Regions from separate parts of the Pseudomonas sp. CBS genome, predicted to be linked through region 1. Evidence: riboswitches for the same ligand, from Rfam matches in the RefSeq annotation. Region 1 holds a riboswitch; each other region holds the start of a gene.

The links. A riboswitch is a leader RNA that binds a small molecule or an ion and turns the genes downstream of it on or off. The one in region 1 is predicted to bind cobalamin.
Region 2: linked by a shared signal. The riboswitch ahead of NVB75_RS06935 (TonB-dependent siderophore receptor) and the one ahead of NVB75_RS00195 (CbtB-domain containing protein) in region 1 are both predicted to bind cobalamin.
Region 3: linked by a shared signal. The riboswitch ahead of cobO (cob(I)yrinic acid a,c-diamide adenosyltransferase) and the one ahead of NVB75_RS00195 (CbtB-domain containing protein) in region 1 are both predicted to bind cobalamin.

Annotation. Positions count from the first base shown of each region.
Region 1 is NZ_CP102929.1:54,317-60,688, reverse strand. It holds gene NVB75_RS00205 (helix-turn-helix domain-containing protein) at 1-248, opposite strand, end outside; gene fabF (beta-ketoacyl-ACP synthase II) at 362-1,630, shown strand; cobalamin riboswitch at 1,667-1,883, shown strand; gene NVB75_RS00195 (CbtB-domain containing protein) at 1,978-2,166, shown strand; gene NVB75_RS00190 (CbtA family protein) at 2,178-2,876, shown strand; gene NVB75_RS00185 (cobalamin biosynthesis protein) at 2,873-3,265, shown strand; gene cobM (precorrin-4 C(11)-methyltransferase) at 3,348-4,094, shown strand; gene nfuA (Fe-S biogenesis protein NfuA) at 5,025-5,609, opposite strand; gene NVB75_RS00170 (acyltransferase) at 5,669-6,372, opposite strand, start outside.
Region 2 is NZ_CP102929.1:1,531,353-1,537,724, reverse strand. It holds gene NVB75_RS06950 (hypothetical protein) at 1-572, shown strand, start outside; gene NVB75_RS06945 (ABC transporter substrate-binding protein) at 574-1,494, opposite strand; gene NVB75_RS06940 (ferredoxin) at 1,491-1,823, opposite strand; gene NVB75_RS06935 (TonB-dependent siderophore receptor) at 1,835-3,769, opposite strand; cobalamin riboswitch at 3,863-4,072, opposite strand; gene lexA (transcriptional repressor LexA) at 4,174-4,791, shown strand; gene imuA (translesion DNA synthesis-associated protein ImuA) at 4,791-5,402, shown strand; gene NVB75_RS06920 (DNA polymerase Y family protein) at 5,410-6,372, shown strand, end outside.
Region 3 is NZ_CP102929.1:6,117,779-6,124,150, forward strand. It holds gene hda (DnaA regulatory inactivator Hda) at 1-317, shown strand, start outside; gene NVB75_RS27955 (C40 family peptidase) at 531-1,160, shown strand; gene NVB75_RS27960 (C40 family peptidase) at 1,305-1,847, shown strand; gene NVB75_RS27965 (sorbosone dehydrogenase family protein) at 1,981-3,294, opposite strand; cobalamin riboswitch at 3,394-3,633, shown strand; gene cobO (cob(I)yrinic acid a,c-diamide adenosyltransferase) at 3,712-4,323, shown strand; gene NVB75_RS27975 (cobyrinate a,c-diamide synthase) at 4,320-5,711, shown strand; gene bluB (5,6-dimethylbenzimidazole synthase) at 5,708-6,358, shown strand; gene cbiB (adenosylcobinamide-phosphate synthase CbiB) at 6,355-6,372, shown strand, end outside.

The DNA of each region.
Region 1 (6,372 bases):
GTGGGCACGTACTCGAAACGTGGCGGCCGCTCGCTGTATTGCCGGCGCTCCAACAGCCCCGCGTCCACCAGGCTGTTGAGCCGGCGAGTCAGCATGTTCGGAGCGATTCCCAGGCTCTGGGAAAACTCGTCGAAACGGCGCAGGCCCTGCAGCGCGTCGCGCATGATCAGGATGCTCCACCACTCGCCTACCCGCTCCACTCCACGGGCTACCGGGCATTCGGCATTCACCAGCGACTTACGTTGCATTGCAGTTCCTCTGTGGGGCGGCTACGGAAATTTAAGCTATCGGATGTTACTTTCATAATGATAGCTTCGTCCATGCAATGCTACCAACCTGAAATTTGCGGAGCTAAGCGATCATGAGTAAGCGAATTGTTGTGACCGGCATGGGTGCAGTGACCCCGCTGGCAACCGGCGTGGAAAAGACCTGGAAGCGCCTGCTGGCCGGTGAATCCGGGATTCGCAGGCTACCCGAGGCATTGATCGGCGACCTGGCAATCAGCATCGGCGGCCAAGTGCTCGACCGCACCCAAGACCCTGAAGCCGGCTTTGACCCGGACACTGTCATCCCGGCCAAAGAACAACGCAAGATGGACCGGTTCATCGTGTTTGCCCTGGCCGCCGCGCAAGAGGCCCTGGCCCAGGCGGGCTGGAGTCCGAAAACGCCCTCGCAGCAGGAACGTACTGCGACCATTATCGCTTCCGGCGTGGGTGGTTTTCCCGCGATTGCCGAGGCCGTCCGAACGGCTGACAGCAAAGGACCACGCCGCCTTTCGCCGTTCACGATTCCGTCATTCCTCGGCAACATGGCAGCCGGGCATGTGTCGATCCAGCATCAACTGAAAGGTCCGCTGGGCTCCCCCGTCACTGCTTGCGCCGCCGGCGTACAGGCGATTGGTGATGCCGCGCGCATGATCCGTGCAGGGGAAATCGACATCGCCGTGTGTGGCGGCGCCGAAGCCTGCATCCACCGGGTCAGCCTCGGCGGTTTTGCTGCGGCGCGTGCGCTGTCCAGCGATTACAACGACACGCCGGCACTGGCTTCGCGCCCGTTCGATCAAGGCCGCGATGGGTTTGTGATGGGCGAAGGTGCCGGGATATTGGTGATCGAGGAACTGGAGCATGCACTGGCTCGCGGGGCGACGCCTATCGCCGAGCTGGTGGGCTATGGCACCAGTGCCGACGCCTATCACATGACCTCGGGGCCGGAAGATGGCTCAGGTGCACGCCGGGCAATGGAGCTCGCGATTGCGCAAGCAGGGATCAGCGCCGCACAGATCCAGCACTTGAACGCCCATGCCACGTCGACCCCCGTAGGCGACAACGGCGAGCTGGCGGCGATCAATACGCTATTCGGTGCAAATGCCAGCGTCGCGATCAGCGCTACCAAGTCGGCGACCGGCCATCTGTTGGGCGCCGCGGGCGGGATCGAGGCGATCTTCACTGTGCTCGCCCTGCGCGATCAGATTGCCCCGGCGACCCTCAACCTGGACAACCCGGACCCCGCTGCCGAAGGACTGGATATGGTCCGTGGCCAAGCCCGGCCGTTGCCGATTGAATACGCGATTTCCAATGGATTTGGCTTTGGTGGCGTGAATGCCAGTGTGTTGTTCAAACGCTGGGGTTAACGCGGCGATTTGACGCCCATCGCCCGCCCATGCTCTCCTACACATCTTGTTTCGGGTGCCCTTCACAGGGTGAAACGGGAAACCGGTGAGTCATGTTCCTTTACTCAAGGGCGTGACGAGTCCGGTGCTGCCCCCGCAACGGTAAGCGAGTGAAGCGTCAAATCCACTGTGCCTCCAGGGCATGGGAAGGTGATGCTTTCAAGGCCCAGGCCCCTCGCAAGCCCGGAGACCGGCCCGAAAAAATCAGATAACAAACCCGCGGTGGGCGGGCGCTGTTCAGAACCCTGCGTGCCTGGCTCGTGGGGTTTTCATGCGCTCGTGCACCCTGAACCCTGAAGGGACGCGCCATGTCGATCATCAGCAGCACCGCCTCTACCGCCAGCACCACTGCCACCCTGAGCCAACGCCTGACCGCCGCCATCGGTGCGTCGATCCTCGGCGCGTGCCTGGTGTATTTCGCCGGTTTCTCGCACATCGAAGCGGTGCACAACGCCGCCCACGATACCCGCCACAGCGCCGCGTTCCCGTGCCACTGAGACCTGCCGACATGATCAAGCGTATTGCCCAAACCGCAGGTTTCACCGGTCTTCTGGCCGCCTTGCTGCTGACCTTGCTGCAAAGCTTCTGGGTTGCCCCACTGATTCTGCAGGCGGAAACCTTCGAAAAGGCCCCCGTGGCCACCGAAGTGCATGAGCATGCCGGCGCTGCGGCCCACAGCCACGACGCCGAAGCCTGGGAGCCGGAAGATGGCTGGCAGCGTGTGCTGTCGACCACGGGCGGTAACCTGGTGGTTGCCGTGGGTTTTGCCCTGATGCTTGCCGGCCTGTACACCTTGCGTGCACCAACCCGCACGGCCCAAGGCCTGCTGTGGGGCCTGGCCGGTTACGCCACCTTTGTGTTGGCGCCGACCCTGGGCTTGCCGCCTGAACTGCCGGGCACGGCGGCGGCAGACCTGGCGCAACGGCAGATCTGGTGGATCGGCACTGCCGCCTCCACCGCTGCCGGTATCGCGCTGATTGTGTTCGGTCGTAACTGGCTGCTGAAAATCCTGGGCGTGGCAATCCTGGCGGTGCCCCATGTGATTGGCGCTCCACAGCCGGAAGTCCACTCGATGCTCGCGCCGGAAGCCCTGGAAGCTCAGTTCAAGATTGCCTCGCAGTTGACCAACGTTGCCTTCTGGCTGGCGCTGGGGTTGATCAGTGCCTGGTTGTTTCGCCGTAACCGTGATGGTCAGTATTCGGCATGATCCTGGCGGTGGGCCTGGGTTGTCAGCGGGGTTGTTCTGTCGACGCCCTGCTTGAACTGTTCAATGCCGCCCTCGCCGAGGGTGGCATTGAGCGCCAGCGCGTCACTGCGCTGGCCAGCCTTGATCGCAAGCAGGATGAGCCGGGGCTACTTGAGTTGGCAGAGATTCTGGAGCTGCCTTTGGTGGTTTTCAGTGCGGCGCAATTGGCGCCCTATGAAGATCGATTGAGCCATAAGTCGGAGACGGTTTTTGCTTATACCGGTTGCTACGGCATCGCGGAAAGTGCCGCCCTGGCACTGGCAGAACACCTGTCCCAAGGCCCTGCTACCCTGCTGATCACCCGCAAAAAAACCGCCCAGGCCACCTTTGCATTGGCTTGCGCCGGCTGAATTCCCGATAATCGTCATCTTTGATCATGAGCAATCTTCATCTGGAGGGCTGCTCGCGTGCTTTTTTCACAGGAATGAATCCATGACTGTCTTTTTCATCGGCGCAGGCCCAGGCGACCCGGAACTGATCACGGTCAAGGGGCAGCGGCTGATTCGCAGTTGCCCGGTGATCATCTATGCCGGTTCGCTGGTGCCGGCGGCGGTGCTTGAGGGGCATCAGGCGGAGCTGGTGGTTAACAGTGCGGAGTTGCATCTGGAGCAGATCATTGGGCTGATCAAGACGGCCCATGAGAAAGGCCAGGATGTGGCGCGGGTGCATTCCGGGGATCCGAGTTTGTACGGGGCGATTGGGGAGCAGATTCGGCTGTTGCGGGAGCTGGGGATTGGGTTTCAGATCATTCCTGGGGTTACGGCGGTGGCGGCGTGTGCGGCGTTGCTGGAGGCTGAGCTGACGTTGCCGGACATTGCGCAGAGTGTGATTTTGACGCGGTATGCGGATAAGACGGCGATGCCTGAGGGTGAGGCGTTCAGTAGTTTGGCGCAGCATGGGACGACCATGGCGATTCACCTGGGGGTGAATCATCTGGAGAAGATCGTGGCTGAGTTGGTGCCTCACTATGGGGAGGATTGTCCGATTGCGGTGGTGCACCGAGCGACCTGGCCGGATCAGGATTGGGCCATTGGTACGCTGGCGGATATTGCCGGGAAGGTGGCGGCCAAGGGGTTTCGGCGTACGGCGTTGATTGTGGTGGGTCGGGTTTTGGCCAGTGATAGTTTTGGTGAGTCGTCGTTGTATCGTGCGGGGCATGCGCATTTGTATCGGCCCTGAGGGGGGATGGGGTACATATCCGTTATTTAGGTAACGGCGACTATGGGTTCCGCTCTTACAGCGGCTCACTTTTGAAGAGCGCAAAAGTAAGCAAAACGCTCTTGCCCCACCACTCGGCACCTCGCCTAGGCTCGGTGTGCCCTCACTCCGGCTTTGGACCGTGGGCCGCCGTCATGGGCCATCCCTGGCCCAGGACGGCTAACCTGGCGTCCTGCCAGGTTACCCACGCTCCAAAGCCTGCGTTCGGCCAGCGTGGTTTAACGGGGCGCCTAAGATCAAGATCAAAAGCAGATCAAGAGCACAGCGGCCTCCCGGCCGGCTTGAGTGTTAAAAGCCAAATCAAAATCTAAAGCGGGCACGGTCCAAAAAATGTGGGAGCGGGCTTGCTCGCGAAGGTCGTTAACGATGACGCGGGCATTCTGAATGAACGCGGCGCTCTCAGGTTTTTCGCGAGCAAGCCCGCTCCCACAGAAAAGCAGAGCCACCCCGACCGTAGCAGCTGTCGAGCGCCAGCGAGGCTGCGTGCCTTTGATCTTGATCTGCTTTTGATTTTGATCTGCGGGCCCCGTTAACCACGATGGCCGCAAGTAGGCACGGTGGAGCGGGTAAATCGGCAGGGAAGCCGATTTAGCCGCGCCGGGCCATGGATGGCCCGTCGCGGCGGCCCGCGGAATCGGGCCGGAGTGCGGGCATGCCGAGCCCAGGCGAGGCACCGAGTGGTGGGGCAAAGACCTTTTGGTTACTTTTGGGGCGTTTGCCAAAAGTGACCCGCTGTAAGAGCGGAACCATAAGCCGCCGTTACCTAAATAACGGATATGTACACAACATACCTAACCCAAAACCTCACAATCCCCACCCAACCCACTGAATCCAAACCAAAAAAAACGGCGCTCACGAGGCGCCGTTTTTCCACATCCGCAGCAAACACCCTTAGTAGTAGGCGTTTTCTTTCTGCGTATGGTCAGTCACATCCCGCACACCCTTGAGCTCCGGAACCCGCTCAAGCAGCGTACGCTCAATCCCCTCACGCAAGGTCACGTCCGCCTGGCCACAGCCCTGGCAACCGCCACCAAACTTCAACACAGCAATACCATCATCCACCACATCAATCAGGCTCACCTGACCACCGTGGCTGGCCAGCCCGGGATTGATCTCGGTCTGCAGGTAATAGTTGATGCGCTCGTTAATCGGGCTATCCGCATTAACGTTCGGCACCTTGGCGTTCGGCGCCTTGATGGTCAGCTGGCCACCCATACGATCAGTGGCGTAATCAACCACCGCATCGTCAAGGAACGCTTCACTGAACGCATCGATATACGCCGTGAAGCTTTTCAGCCCCAACGCCGTATCTTCAGGTTTTTCTTCTCCCGGCTTGCAATAGGCAATGCACGTCTCTGCGTACTGGGTGCCGGGCTGGGTGATAAAGACGCGGATCCCGATGCCCGGGGTGTTCTGCTTCGACAGCAGATCAGCCAGGTAATCGTGGGCGGCGTCGGTAATGGTAATAGCGGTCATGGAAACTCCTCGCAGGCTTGCCGGCAGTTTACGCCAAATTATTACCGAGGTACAAAGTCCTAGTATTTTTGTCGGAAAAGAACCAACCGTTCGTCGCCATCGAACCAGCCTTTGAGCCGACGATAACTGCCCTTTTCCAACCAGTGATAGCTGGCCAACGACCCAAGGGCGATCAACACCACGCACACGCCGAGCATCACGTAGGCGTTAACCCCATAACGCTGGGCAACAAAACCGCCGGCGGACAACACCAGCACGTGCATCAGATAGACCGAATAGGAACAGTCCCCCATCACCTTGAGCAGTCGGCTACGCTCGAAATAGCGTTCCATCGAAATACAGGCCACCACCAGCACCGCGCTCGGCAAGCCCCAGGTCAGGGCGCGAGGTGATGCCGGCCAGTGATAAATCGCCAGCAACGCACCGGCAATGCCCGCCAGGGGCAGCCACAGGCCGGGGCGAATCCAGCCCTTGCGATACAGCATGCCGATGCCAATTCCCAGCAAGAACTCGTACACGATGTCCGAACGATAAAAATCGCTGATCCAGCCAAACGACGTCCACGCCTGGCACACCGCGAACAACAATGCGCCCACCACCAGCACCCGCCACTGCCGCCGAAACAGCAGCGCCCAGGCAAACAGCACGTAGAAGAGCATCTCGTAGTTCAGGGTCCAGCCGACATTCAAGGTCGGGTACATCCCATAACCACCGGGATTTTCGGAAGGTATAAACAGCAAGGACATCAACACATGGGCCGCAT
Region 2 (6,372 bases), 1.5 Mb from region 1:
TTGCTGATGTCATGCGCTATTTGGATACCCAGTGCGAGCTCTATCACCATGATCTGTCAGGCCAAGAGCTGGAGGAGATCAAAAGTACGATGCGCTCAGCATTGGAAACCTACAGCGTTTCACAACTGTGGTCGGTGGCGTGGAAGGTCGTCAGGGATGCCGCAAGTTTAGCCAATCGCGAGTACTACAACCGTCCTAAAGCGGCGGCGACCATTCCCGGGAAGATTCGGCGGAACCTGGAGAAGGTGCAGCGAGAGTCGATTGAGCTCAAGGCATGGAGCCGACCGGAGCAACATCCCGCGGGCACTTTGGGAATGGTGCTGGGTGAGATTTTGGGCGTTGATGAAAACACCTCGGGCGCCAGGGTCTCCTCCCTTGTTGGCTGGCTCACCGGACAGGCCTGTTCAGCCAGTGTCGAAGCAGAGCTTCACGAGCCGGTGCGAGAGCTGATGACCATAGCATTGGCTCACGACGTCGGCTCCTCAGTGATGCTGCGGTTCGCGGAGTTGATTCGTGCTGGCCACGACATTGGTTTTGCGATTGAGGAAATTGGTGAGGCGCTTCGGTCGTGAATTATTCAGCCAGTTTTTTGAATTGCCTCGCCAACTCCAACACGACTCGGCCGCTATTCGCAGTGGGCACCAAATGGGTAAACGGAATATCGATCATCCGGTTCTCCCGCACCGCCCGCAAACGCGACAGCACCGGGTCGGTGGTCAGCAACTGACGTTTGCGGCTGGCCGGTGACCACAGCGCATCCGCCAGCAAAATTACATCCGGATCACTCATCAGCAGGGTTTCGCTGCTCACGGTGACGCGGTATTGGTTGATCCCGGCGAATAAATTGCGCGCACCAGCAGCCGCCACCAACGTGGTGACGAACCCACGCCGGCCTTCGCTGTCCAGCCCGTTGACCTCACTGTCCAGGTAGAACACCGACAGCGGTTTACCTTCGCCCGCCAGGGCCTGGGCACTGGCCAGGTCGGCGTCCATGGCATCGCTCAACGCCCGTGCCCGTTGCTGTTTGTGCACCAGGGCGCCGAGGGTAAACAGGTCGTTGCGAATATGCCCGAAGTAATCCAGCGAGTGCCCGTCGCACGCCGACTCCAGCAAGTACGACCCAACCCCGTTGCCTGCCAACCCTGTGCGGGAAGTAATGCCGGCGCCAAAGGCAGTGGCGAATCCACCGACCACCAGATCCGGTTTCTGCGCATAGAGCACTTCGCTGGACGGGTACTTGGACGCAATCACCGGCACGCCGAAATACTCGCCGTGTCGGTGGGCCACACCGTTGTCATCCAGATACGCCACGCCCACCAATGCCGTACCGACATCCAGCGCCAATAACAGGTCGGCCGCATGCTGGTTGAGGGCCACGATGCGCGAGGGCGGTGAGTGGGTGGCCGTCCAGTCCTGGTTGCAGTTGCGATAACGGTCCGCCAGCGCCAACGATGGGCAGAGCAGGGCGCCCAACAGCAACCACGACGCTTTCATGGGCGCTCCTTGATCAGCAAATCCTCGACGACTTCGCCGCCCACCAGGTGCACTTCCACCAGCCGTTGCACATCTGCGTTGCTGTGCACGCCGTACCAGCACGTGTCCGGGTACACCGTCACAATCGGGCCCAGGTTGCACGGGAACTGGCAGTGGGTGCGGGTCAACAGCACGCCGCCAGGTTTTTCGATGCGATCGTGTGCCAGCAGGTGGCGGCGCAGGGTTTTCCATAATTGCAGCGCGCCACGCTGGGTGCAGCGCGGGCCGGTGCACAGGAACACGTGACGGGCGTGGTCAGGCACATGGGACCAGTCCGGATGAGTTTCCACGGGCGTACTCATCAGAAGCGATACGTGTAGCGTACTTCGGAGGTGAACGGCCGCCCGAGGTTGTCGACGTTGCTGGCGCGGCTGGTGACGTAATCGCGGTCGAACAGGTTCTCTACCAGCAGGCTGACGCGGTGTTGGTGGGCGTTGTCGAGGTAGCGATAGGCGTCGGCGTCGACCACGGTGTAGTTGCCGTACTCGACCTTTTTCGAGCTGACAATATCGCCGATGTAACGCACGGCAGTACCGACGCCCCATAGGCGGTCCACCGATTCATAGCCGACCCGCGAGCGGGCGAAGAAGCCGGGAATATCGTTGAGGGTGACACCCGCGCGGGACTCGGTGAGGTTGCGGGTCATGTCGGCCTGCACGCTCCATTGCTCGTTTAGTTGCAGCTTGGCGTCGGCCTCGAAACCGCGCATCTGGATCTGCCCCTGGCCGTTGACCCACTGGATATCGTCCAGGGTGATCAGGTCGGTGATCTTGCGCTTGAACAGCGTCACGCTGGCGCTGAAGTCCCGCGCCAGCAGGCTGCCCTTATAGTCGATGCCCAGTTCGGCGTTGCGGCTCTTCTCCGGCTTGAGGTTGCGGTTGCCTTTCTCATCGTCTTCGTTGACGAACAGTTGCTCGGCATTCGGCAGTTTGTAGGCGGTGCCGTATTGGCCGCGCAGGGCCCAGTTGTCGTTGAGGTCGTAGAGCGAAGTAAGCATGCCGACGGTGGCGCTGTCGCCGCCGCTCATGGCTTCGTGGCGTACGCCGATGCTCGGGTGCCAGTTCGGCAACGCCTCGATAGTCGGGCGCAGTTGGGTGTACAGCGCGTGGGCCTGGGCCTTGTTGTCGTCGATGATCAATACATCGTCCTGGCCCTTGAACCACTGGTTGTCGGAACCGAATACCAGCACATGCTCACCGGGCAACACGGCCTTGCCTTCGGCCTGCACGCCCCAGTCGGTGAAGCCCCAGTAGTCGTTGTGGTTGATGACCTTGGTGCCGCCGCCTTCGACATTGTTGAGACGGGTGAAGCGCGTGTCCCAATCGTTGATATGCCCTTTGACGAAGTAGCTCAGGCGCTCGTTGATGGTTTGCTCGAAGGTCGCCGTAGCGATTTGTTGTACGCGGTCGTTGGTGGTCTTGTGGTTGTCCACCGGGCGGGCGAAATCGAGGTTGGCGTCGGCGTATTGGTAAAACAGTTCCAGGCGCGTGTCATCGCCAAACGACTGGATCGCCTTGGTGCCGAAGGTGGTGACTTCGTAGGAGCGCTTCTTGTCGGTGACATTTTTCATGTCGCGGTTGCGAAACGGCTGGTAGCCCTCGGAGGCGTTGCGGCTGACGTAGGCCAGCAAGCCGAGGTCGCCAAATCCGTTATTGAAAATCTTCTCGACCCGGGCGTCGCCGGTGGTGCCGCCGAAGGTGTCGGCACCCAGGTTCACCTCGCCGGACGCCTCGCGGGTTTGCGGGCTGCGGGTGACGATGTTGATCACCCCCGACACCGCCTGGGTGCCGAACAGCAGGCTCTGGCCACCCTTGAGCACTTCGATGCGCTCGATGGCGTTGGCGGGCAGGGTGTCCAGGTACAGGCCGCCGTACAGGCGGTTGTTCAGGCGCACGCCGTCCAGCAGGATCAGCGTGTCGTCGTTGCGCCCACCCAGCAGGGAATAAGTGCCGTAGTCGAACGGGCCATTCTTGGGTGCCACGTACAGGCCGGGGATGAACATCTGCATCACGCGCGACACATCGGCGGCGGGGCCGGCGCGTTCAATCTGTTCGCGGGTGACGATCTCAACCTTGCTGCCGTACTGGGCCATATCGGCCACGGTGGTAGACTCCACCGACGGTGCGGAAACGTTGAGTTGCTTGAGTTCCAGGGTGTTGTCGTCGGCCAGCAGCAGGGGGCTGAACAGGCAGCCGAACAACAGGCCGGGCACAGGAGTCTTGAAAGGTCGAATCATAGTCTTCTCGGAAAAGTATCTTTCGCGAAAAGCACGCACGAGTAGGCACCGAGCACACGCCAATACCGGCCCATGCCCGCCCACCGCAGGATTTTGCCAAACAGAATTCCAGGCCGGTCTCCGGGCTCACGCGTATGGACGCCTTCACCTTCCCATGGCGCGCAGGCCACAGTGGTGTGTCGAAGGGGTCACGCGTCTACCGTTGCGGGGGCAGCACCGGACTGGCTCAAAAAAAGAGCGGCACCGGTTTCCCGTTTCACCCCAAGCACGGCGGCAGGGGGCACCTGAAACAGGCCGGCATCTGAACATTCGAAAGACCGTTCGTCAACTTGGCGGGGACTTTTCCGGTGGCTGCATGGGAAGCGACTGACGGATATTGCCAGAAAATTCCCACAGGAGTACAAATGTACTCCATGACGACTCTAACGCCCCGCCGTACCGCCATCCTGACCTTTATCCGCGACCGTATCGCGCAGCAAGGCCAGTCTCCCAGCCTCGCCGAGATCGCCGAGGCGTTCGGCTTTGCCTCCCGCAGCGTGGCGCGCAAGCATGTGCTGGCGCTGACCGAGGGCGGTTTTATCGAGGTCAACCCCAACCAGGCGCGCGGCATTCGCCTGCTCAATCAGCCGGCGCGGCCGGAGCTGCTGGACATCCCGGTACTCGGCCGGGTGGCCGCCGGCTTGCCCATCGGCGCTGACGCTGAGGTGCACAACCGCCTCTTACTCGACCCGGCCATGTTCGCGAAAACCCCGGATTACCTGCTGCGGGTGCAGGGCGATTCGATGATCGAAGACGGCATCCTCGATGGCGACCTGGTGGGCGTACGTCGCAGTGCCGAGGCCTTGAACGGGCAGATCGTGGTGGCGCGCCTGGACGGTGAAGTCACCATCAAGCGCTTCGAACACGTCGGCGAGCGCGTGCGCCTGCTGCCGCGCAACCCCGCTTATCAACCCATCGTGGTGCGGCCCGATCAGGACCTGGCCATCGAAGGGGTGTTCTGCGGTTTGGTGAGGCAAGGCTGATGGGCGCCGTCGTTGCACTGGACTCGCTGTTCAATGGCGGCCGGGTCTGGAAAGGCCGGCCCGCCGCGCCGCCCGCCAGCGTCCATCCCACCGGGCTTGCGGCCCTGGATGCGGTGCTGCCCAGCGGTGGCTGGCCGGAAGCGGCGTTGAGCGAAATCCTGATGGCGAAGGAGGGCGTGGGCGAGTTGCAACTGGTGTGGCCGACCCTGGCGCGGTTGTCGGCGGCCGGCGAGCGCATCGTACTGGTGGCGCCGCCTTACACGCCGTACCCCCACGCCTGGCAAAACGCCGGGGTGGATGTACGCCAGCTTTCCGTGATCCAGGCCGATGAACGTGACGCCCTGTGGGCCGTTGAGCAATGCCTGCGCTCCGGCAGTTGTGGCGCGGTGCTGTGCTGGCCGCGCAAGGCCGATGACCGCGCCTTGCGCCGCTTGCAGGTGGCGGCGGAAACCGGCCAGACCCTGGCCTTTGCCTGGCGCTCCTTGAACGAGGCTATCAACCCGTCACCGGCCGCGTTGCGCCTGGCGGTGGAGGCGAGCCCTGCGCAAGTGCGGGTGCTCAAGTGCCGGGGCGGCCTGGCCCATCCCGCGCCCATTGCGCTTGGGCACTGAGGTTGGCATGCGCTGGGTGTGTATTGTCTTCCCGCAATTGGCGCTGGACGGGGTGCTGCGTCTGCGCCCCGAACCGGATCAGGCGTTGGCCCTGTTGGCCGGCACGCCGCAGCGGCGGGTGCTGCAAACCGTCAATGAGGCCGCGCGCAAACTCGGCCTGCGCCCGGGCCAATCCCTGACGGCAGCCCATGCCTTGACCAAGGCCTTTGCCTGCGCCGAATACGAGCCGGCACAGATCGAATACTGGCAGCAATTTCTCGCCGCCTGGGCCTACCGTTTCAGCTCCCAGGTCAGCCTGTATTACCCACGAGCGTTGTTGTTCGAGATCGAGTCGAGCCTGGGCCTGTTCGGGCCCTGGCCGTTGCTCGAAGCGCGCTTGCGCAAGGAACTGACTGACCTGGGGTTTCGTCATCGCATCATCGCCGCGCCGAACCCGGCGGCGGCGCGGATTCTGGCGAATGCCTACGACGGCCTGGCCGTGGCCGATGAGCACAGCCTGCAACAAGCCCTGGCGCCGATCCCCATCGATCGCGCCGGCCTCGACCCACACGCCGCCACCGCGTTGTCGCGTATGGGCCTGCGCACCCTGGCCCAGGTGCAGGCATTGCCCCGGCATACCCTGGCCCGGCGTTTCGACGCGGCGCTACTCAAGCACCTCGATGCATTGTGCGGGCAACGGCCCTTGGCCCTGGCGTTCTACCAACCGCCGGACCAGTTCGATGTGCGCATCGAGCTGAATTTTGATGTGCTGTCCCACCAGGCTTTGCTGTTTCCCTTGCGCCGTTTGACCGGCGATTTATCGGCGTTCCTGTGTGGCCGCGACAGTGGCGTGCAGCGCTTTGACCTGCACCTGGAGCACGCCGCAGAACCCGACACCGTCATCAAAGTCGGCCTGCTCAGCGCCGAGCGTGACGCAGCGATGCTGTTCGAACTGGCCCGCGGCCGCCTGGAGCAGGTGCAAGTCACCTCG
Region 3 (6,372 bases), 1.2 Mb from region 1:
GCCGGCGTTTGTTGATTGCCGCGTCCACCTCGCCACGTGAGTTGCCGGTGAAGCTGGCCGACTTGAAGTCGCGGCTGACCCTGGCGCTGATCTTCCAGATGCGCCCGTTGTCCGACGAAGACAAACTGCGTGCCCTGCAATTGCGTGCGTCCCGCCGCGGGCTGCACCTGACCGACGAGGTCGGGCATTTTATCCTCACTCGCGGCACCCGCAGCATGAGTGCACTGTTCGACTTGCTCGAACAGCTCGATCAGGCCTCCTTGCAGGCCCAGCGCAAGCTGACCATCCCCTTCCTGAAGGAAACCCTCGGCTGGTAGCCAGCCCTTTGAAATCGCGGCTTTCGGCAAATTCCAGGCGCCAGAAAACCTGCATTTGAGCCATTTTGGCCATGCAAATGGGGGCTATAGGGTGTTAAGGGCTTAGATGTCATAGTTCAAACAAGAAGTCACATAGATCACGATTGAATTTGCAAATCGATGTGATAGAAGGCATAGTCTCGGCTTCTTTACACATCAGCCACGGTCGTGCCCATGCTAAATCGCTTCGCACCCCTCGTGCCTCTCGCACTCGTTACCCTGTTGTTTGGTTGCGCCACCCACACTCAAAACGTGGCTGAGCAGCAAAAACCAGCACAACAGTCCCAGGCAAAATTCGTTGCGTCGCAGTCTTCCACTGTTTACCAGGAAGAAATCGCAACTGAAAAAGAACTCGCCGACTTCGCCGGCAGCAAGCCTTACCAGCTTCCAGTTCTGGCCGACAGCATTCTCGAACGTGGCATGTCCCTGATCGGTACCCGTTACCGTTTCGGCGGTACCTCTGAAGCCGGTTTCGACTGCAGCGGTTTCATCGGCTACCTGTTCCGCGAGGAAGCCGGCATGAATCTGCCGCGTTCCACCCGCGAAATGATCAACGTGGATGCACCGTTGGTCGCGCGGAACAACCTCAAGCCCGGTGATCTGCTTTTCTTTAGTACGGCTGGTCGCGGTCGTGTCAGTCACGCCGGTATCTACCTGGGCGACAACCAGTTTATCCACTCCAGCAGCCGCCGCAGCGGTGGTGTGCGAGTCGACAACCTGGGTGACAGCTACTGGAGCAAAACCTTCATCGAAGCCAAGCGCGCCCTGGCGATGGCCCCGACTACCGTTACCGCTAGCAAGTAAAGTTAAAGTGATACTTGAAGTTTGACGTGTAAGCGCTAGAATCCCTGGACATTGTTGTAAATCGATCGCGCGAGCCTTGCTTGCGCGTTCTGTTTTTCAACGTTCGGCAGCGAAAGCCGCATCCAGATCAGGATTGTTCTGCCCATGTCGACCTCGGCCCGCCTAATTCTTCTTGTTTGCGCCGCGCTGCTCAGCGCCTGCGCAAGCCGTCCTCCGCCTGCGCCCGTGGCCGTCAAGCCCAAGCCGGTGTTCAATACCTACGCCACCCAGAATTTTTCGCCTGCGGCCGAAGACGTGCTCTTTCGTGCGCTGGGCCTGGTCGGCACGCCTTATCGTTGGGGCGGCAACACGCCGGACTCGGGGTTTGATTGCAGTGGCTTGATCGGTTTCGTCTACCGTGACGCGGCGGGCATCTCTCTGCCGCGCACCACCCGCGAGCTGATCGTGATGCGCGCCCAGGACGTGAGCGAAAACAACCTGCAGACCGGCGACCTGATTTTCTTCGCCACCGGTGGCGGCTCGCAGGTCAGCCACGCCGGGATCTACGTGGGTGAAGGCCGCTTTGTGCATGCGCCGCAAACCGGCGGTACGGTGAAGCTGGACACGCTGTCCAAAGCCTATTGGCAAAACGCCTACCTGAGCGCCAAGCGTGTGTTGCCAGCCGAGCACCTGGCACGAAACCCCTAGGAAAACACGAAACCCAATGTGGGAGTGGGCTTGCTCGCGAATGCAGTGTGTCAGTCACTTTGTTGTCGGCTGATCCACCGTATTCGCGAGCAAGCCCGCTCCCACATTTGTTTTGCGGTGTTTGCGCAGTGGGCTATTTAGCCGCCGACACCCGCCACACCTTGTTCCCCACATCATCTGCCACCAACAAATCCCCCTGCTTGTCGATCACCACGCCGACCGGGCGGCCCATGGCTTTCTCATCGCTGTTGAGGAAGCCGGTCAGCACATCCACCGGCTGGCCTTTTGGCTTGCCTGCCTCAAACGGCACGAAGATCACCTTGTAGCCACTGTGGGGCTTGCGGTTCCACGAACCATGTTGGCCGATAAACGCGCCATTGCTGAATTGCGCCGGTAACTTGCTGCCATCAGCAAAGGTCAGTCCCAGCGAGGCTGTGTGCGGGCCGACTGCATAATCCGGGGCAATCGCCTTGGCCACCAGGTCCAGGTTCTGCGGTGTGACCCGCACATCCACGTGCTGCCCGTAGTAACTGAATGGCCACCCGTAGAAGGCGCCATCCTTGACCGAGGTGATGTAGTCCGGCACCAGATCGCTGCCGATTTCATCGCGCTCGTTGACGGCCGTCCATAGCGCGCCGCTTTGCGGTTCCCAGGCCATGCCGTTGGGGTTGCGCAGGCCGGAGGCGAAGATGCGGTGTTGGCCGGTGGCGCGGTCCACTTCCCAGATCGCGGCCCGGCCTTGTTCCGCTTCCAGGCCATTTTCCCCGACGTTGCTGTTGGAGCCCACGCTGACGTACAGCTTGCTGCCGTCCTTGCTGGCGATCACGTTCTTGGTCCAGTGATGGTTAATGCTGCCGCCCGGCAAGTCGGTGACGGTGGTGCCGGCGTCCTTGATCGAGGTTTCCCCAGGCTGATAAGGGAAGCGCAGCAATTTGTCCGAATCGGCGACATACAGGTCGTTGCCCACCAGCGTCATGCCGAACGGCGAGTTCAGGTTCTCCAGGAACACCGTACGGGTTTCGGCCACGCCGTCGTGGTCGGCGTCCCGCAGCAGGGTGATGCGGTTCGGGCTCGGCACGCCGGCCCCGGCACGGCCCATGACTTTCTCCATCACCCAGCCACGAATGCCCTTGGCATCATCCGGCTTGGGCGGCGCGTTGGTTTCCGCCACCAGCACGTCGCCATTGGGCAGCACGTACAGCCAGCGTGGGTGATCCAGGCCTTCGGCGAACGCGGCCACCTGGGTGCCCGCGGCCGGAGTTGGCTTGACGCCTTCGGGCCAGCCGATGGCCGGGGCGATGTTCACCGTGGGGATCAGGGTTTTATTCGGCTCCGGCAGTTTGGGCGAGGGTCCGGTGCCGTCGGACACCTGAAGGGTCGAGCTTTCACCACAGGCGGCGAGGGTGCCGGCGACCATGATCAGTAGGGCAAGTCGGGTCTTGTGCATGGTTTTCTCCTTAATACCTGTAGTGGTAGAGGAGCGCAGCGGCCCGATGGTTCACGCGCATGTCCGGCTTTAATTGACGCTCCACCCCCAACCCACTAACCTTCGCGGCTTGTTTCAGGTGCTCTGTGGCGTACGCGCCGACTGAGTGAAACAGGGAAGCCGGTGAGTGAGCGCACTTTTCTACAGTGCCGCCACGATTCCGGCGCTGCTGCCCCGCAACGGTAAATGAGTCAAGACGGTGCCTTAAGCCACTGTATCGCCCGCGATATGGGAAGGCGCACCCTCGGCATCCCATGCCACTCATGAGCCCGGAGACCGGCCTGATCCATCCAACAGCATCACGGTGGGCGATGCTTGGCTGTCTGTATTGTCTTTTTCCTGCCCGCCGTTTTTGTCCAGCCCCAACGGAGAGCTGCCATGACTGAATCCCCCGATCGTGACGAACGCCACCTGGCGCGCATGCTGCGCAAAAAAGCCGTGATTGATGAGCGCATTGCCAACTCACCGAACGAGTGCGGGTTGCTGCTGGTGCTCACCGGCAACGGCAAAGGCAAGAGCAGTTCTGCCTTTGGCATGCTGGCGCGAGCCATGGGCCACGGCATGCAATGCGGCGTGGTGCAGTTCATCAAGGGCCGTAATAGCACCGGCGAAGAACTGTTCTTCCGGCGTTTCCCCGAGCAGGTGCGCTTCCACGTGATGGGCGAAGGTTTTACCTGGGAAACCCAGGACCGTGCGCGCGACATCGTGGCCGCCGAAGCCGCCTGGGCGGTCTCCCGGGAAATGCTGCAGAACCCGGCCATCGGCCTGGTGGTGCTGGACGAGCTGAACATCGCCCTCAAGCACGGCTACCTCGACCTGGACCAGGTACTCGGCGACCTGCAAGCCCGCCCGCCGATGCAGCACGTGCTGGTGACTGGCCGAGGCGCCAAACCCGAATTGATCGAAATGGCCGACACCGTGACTGAAATGGGCATGCTCAAGCACGCCTTCCAGGCCGGTATCAAGGCGCAGAAAGGCATCGAACTTTGAACCAGCCCCGTCACTGTCCTGCTGTGCTGATCGCCGCACCGGCGTCCGGCCAGGGCAAAACCACCGTCACCGCCGCGCTGGCCCGTTTGCACCGCAACCTGGGGCGCAAGGTGCGGGTGTTCAAATGCGGCCCGGACTTTCTCGACCCGATGATCCACGAGCGCGCCAGTGGTGCGCCGGTCTATCAGTTGGACATGTGGATGGTGGGCGAGCAGGAAAGTCGCCGGTTGCTGTGGGAAGCGGCGGGGGAAGCCGACCTGATCCTGATCGAAGGCGTGATGGGCTTGTTCGACGGCACGCCGTCCAGCGCCGACCTTGCGCGGCACTTTGGCGTGCCGGTACTGGCGGTGATCGACGGCACGGCCATGGCCCAGACCTTCGGCGCCCTGGCATTGGGCCTGGCGCGTTACCAGCCGGACCTGCCGTTCGCCGGTGTGCTGGCTAACCGCGTCGGCACACTGCGCCACGCGCAATTGCTCGAAGGCAGCCTTACCGAAGGCCTGCGCTGGTACGGCGCGCTGTCCCGGGAAACCGGTATCGAGTTGCCCAGCCGCCACCTTGGCCTGGTGCAGGCCAGCGAATTGAACGACCTTGATCTACGACTCGACGCCGCCGCCCAGGCCTTGGGCAGCAGTTGCGAGGTAGCGCTGCCACCGCCGGTGGAATTCGCCGCACCCGAGTTGATCGAGACCCAACCGTTGCTGGCCGGTGTGCGCATTGCCGTGGCCCGCGACGAAGCCTTCGCCTTTACCTACGGTGCCAGCCTCGACCTGCTGCGGGCGATGGGCGCCGAGCTGTGCTTCTTCTCGCCGATTCGCGACCGCGCGTTGCCCGACGCTGACAGCCTCTACCTGCCGGGCGGTTACCCGGAACTGCATCACCAGGCGCTGTCGGAAAATACCCCGATGCTGGCCGCCATTCGCGCCCATCACGCTGCCGGCAAGCCGCTGCTGGCCGAATGCGGCGGCATGCTCTATCTGCTGGACTCGCTCACCGATGTCGACGGCACCCGTGCCGAACTGGTGGGCCTGCTCCAGGGTGATGCCGTGATGCAGAAACGTCTGGCGGCGCTGGCCCTGCAAAACGTCGAACTGCCCGAAGGCCTGCTGCGTGGCCACACTTATCATCACTCGTTGACCAGCACAGAATGGCAGCCGATTGCCCGGGGCCTGAGCCCGAATGGCGGGCGCGGCGCCGAGGCGGTTTATCGTCAGGGCCGGATGACGGCTTCCTACGTGCACTTTTACTTCCCGTCCAACCCGACAGCGGTGGCTGCCCTGTTTGCGCCAAGCCTTGAGACCGCCATCGCAGGCAAGCCAGCTCCCACACTTGACCGAGTTGAAACGCAATCTACGGTGGGAGCGGGCTTGCCCGCGATGAGGCCATGACGGACAACGCCTTTCCGGAAGCCGACCGCGAAGCCGTCTACCGCGCCATCGCCGAACGCCGTGACATGCGCCACTTCAGCGGTGGCACCGTCGCGCCTGAATTGCTCCACCGCCTGCTGCAAGCCGCCCACCAGGCGCCGAGCGTCGGCTTGATGCAGCCCTGGCGTTTTATCCGCATCAGCGACCGCAACCTGCGCGGCCAGATCCAGCAGCTAGTGGAAGAAGAACGCGTACGCACCGCCGAAGCCCTTGGCGAGCGCTCCGACCAGTTTATGAAGCTCAAGGTCGAAGGCATCAACGACTGTGCCGAAGTACTGGTGGCGGCGTTGATGGACGATCGCGAACGGCATATCTTCGGGCGCCGTACCTTGCCGGAAATGGACATGGCGTCGTTGTCCTGCGCGATCCAGAATCTATGGCTGGCCGCCCGCGTCGAAGGGCTGGGCATGGGCTGGGTCTCGTTGTTCGAGCCCCAGGCCCTGGCCGACCTGCTGGGCCTGCCGCCCGGCGCCAAGCCGCTGGCCGTGTTGTGCCTGGGCCCGGTGACCGAGTTCTACCCGGCACCGATGTTGCAGCTCGAAGGCTGGACCGAACCACGGCCACTGAGTGACATGTTGTACGAGAATGTTTGGGGAGTGAGTCAATGAGTGTGGCCTTGCTG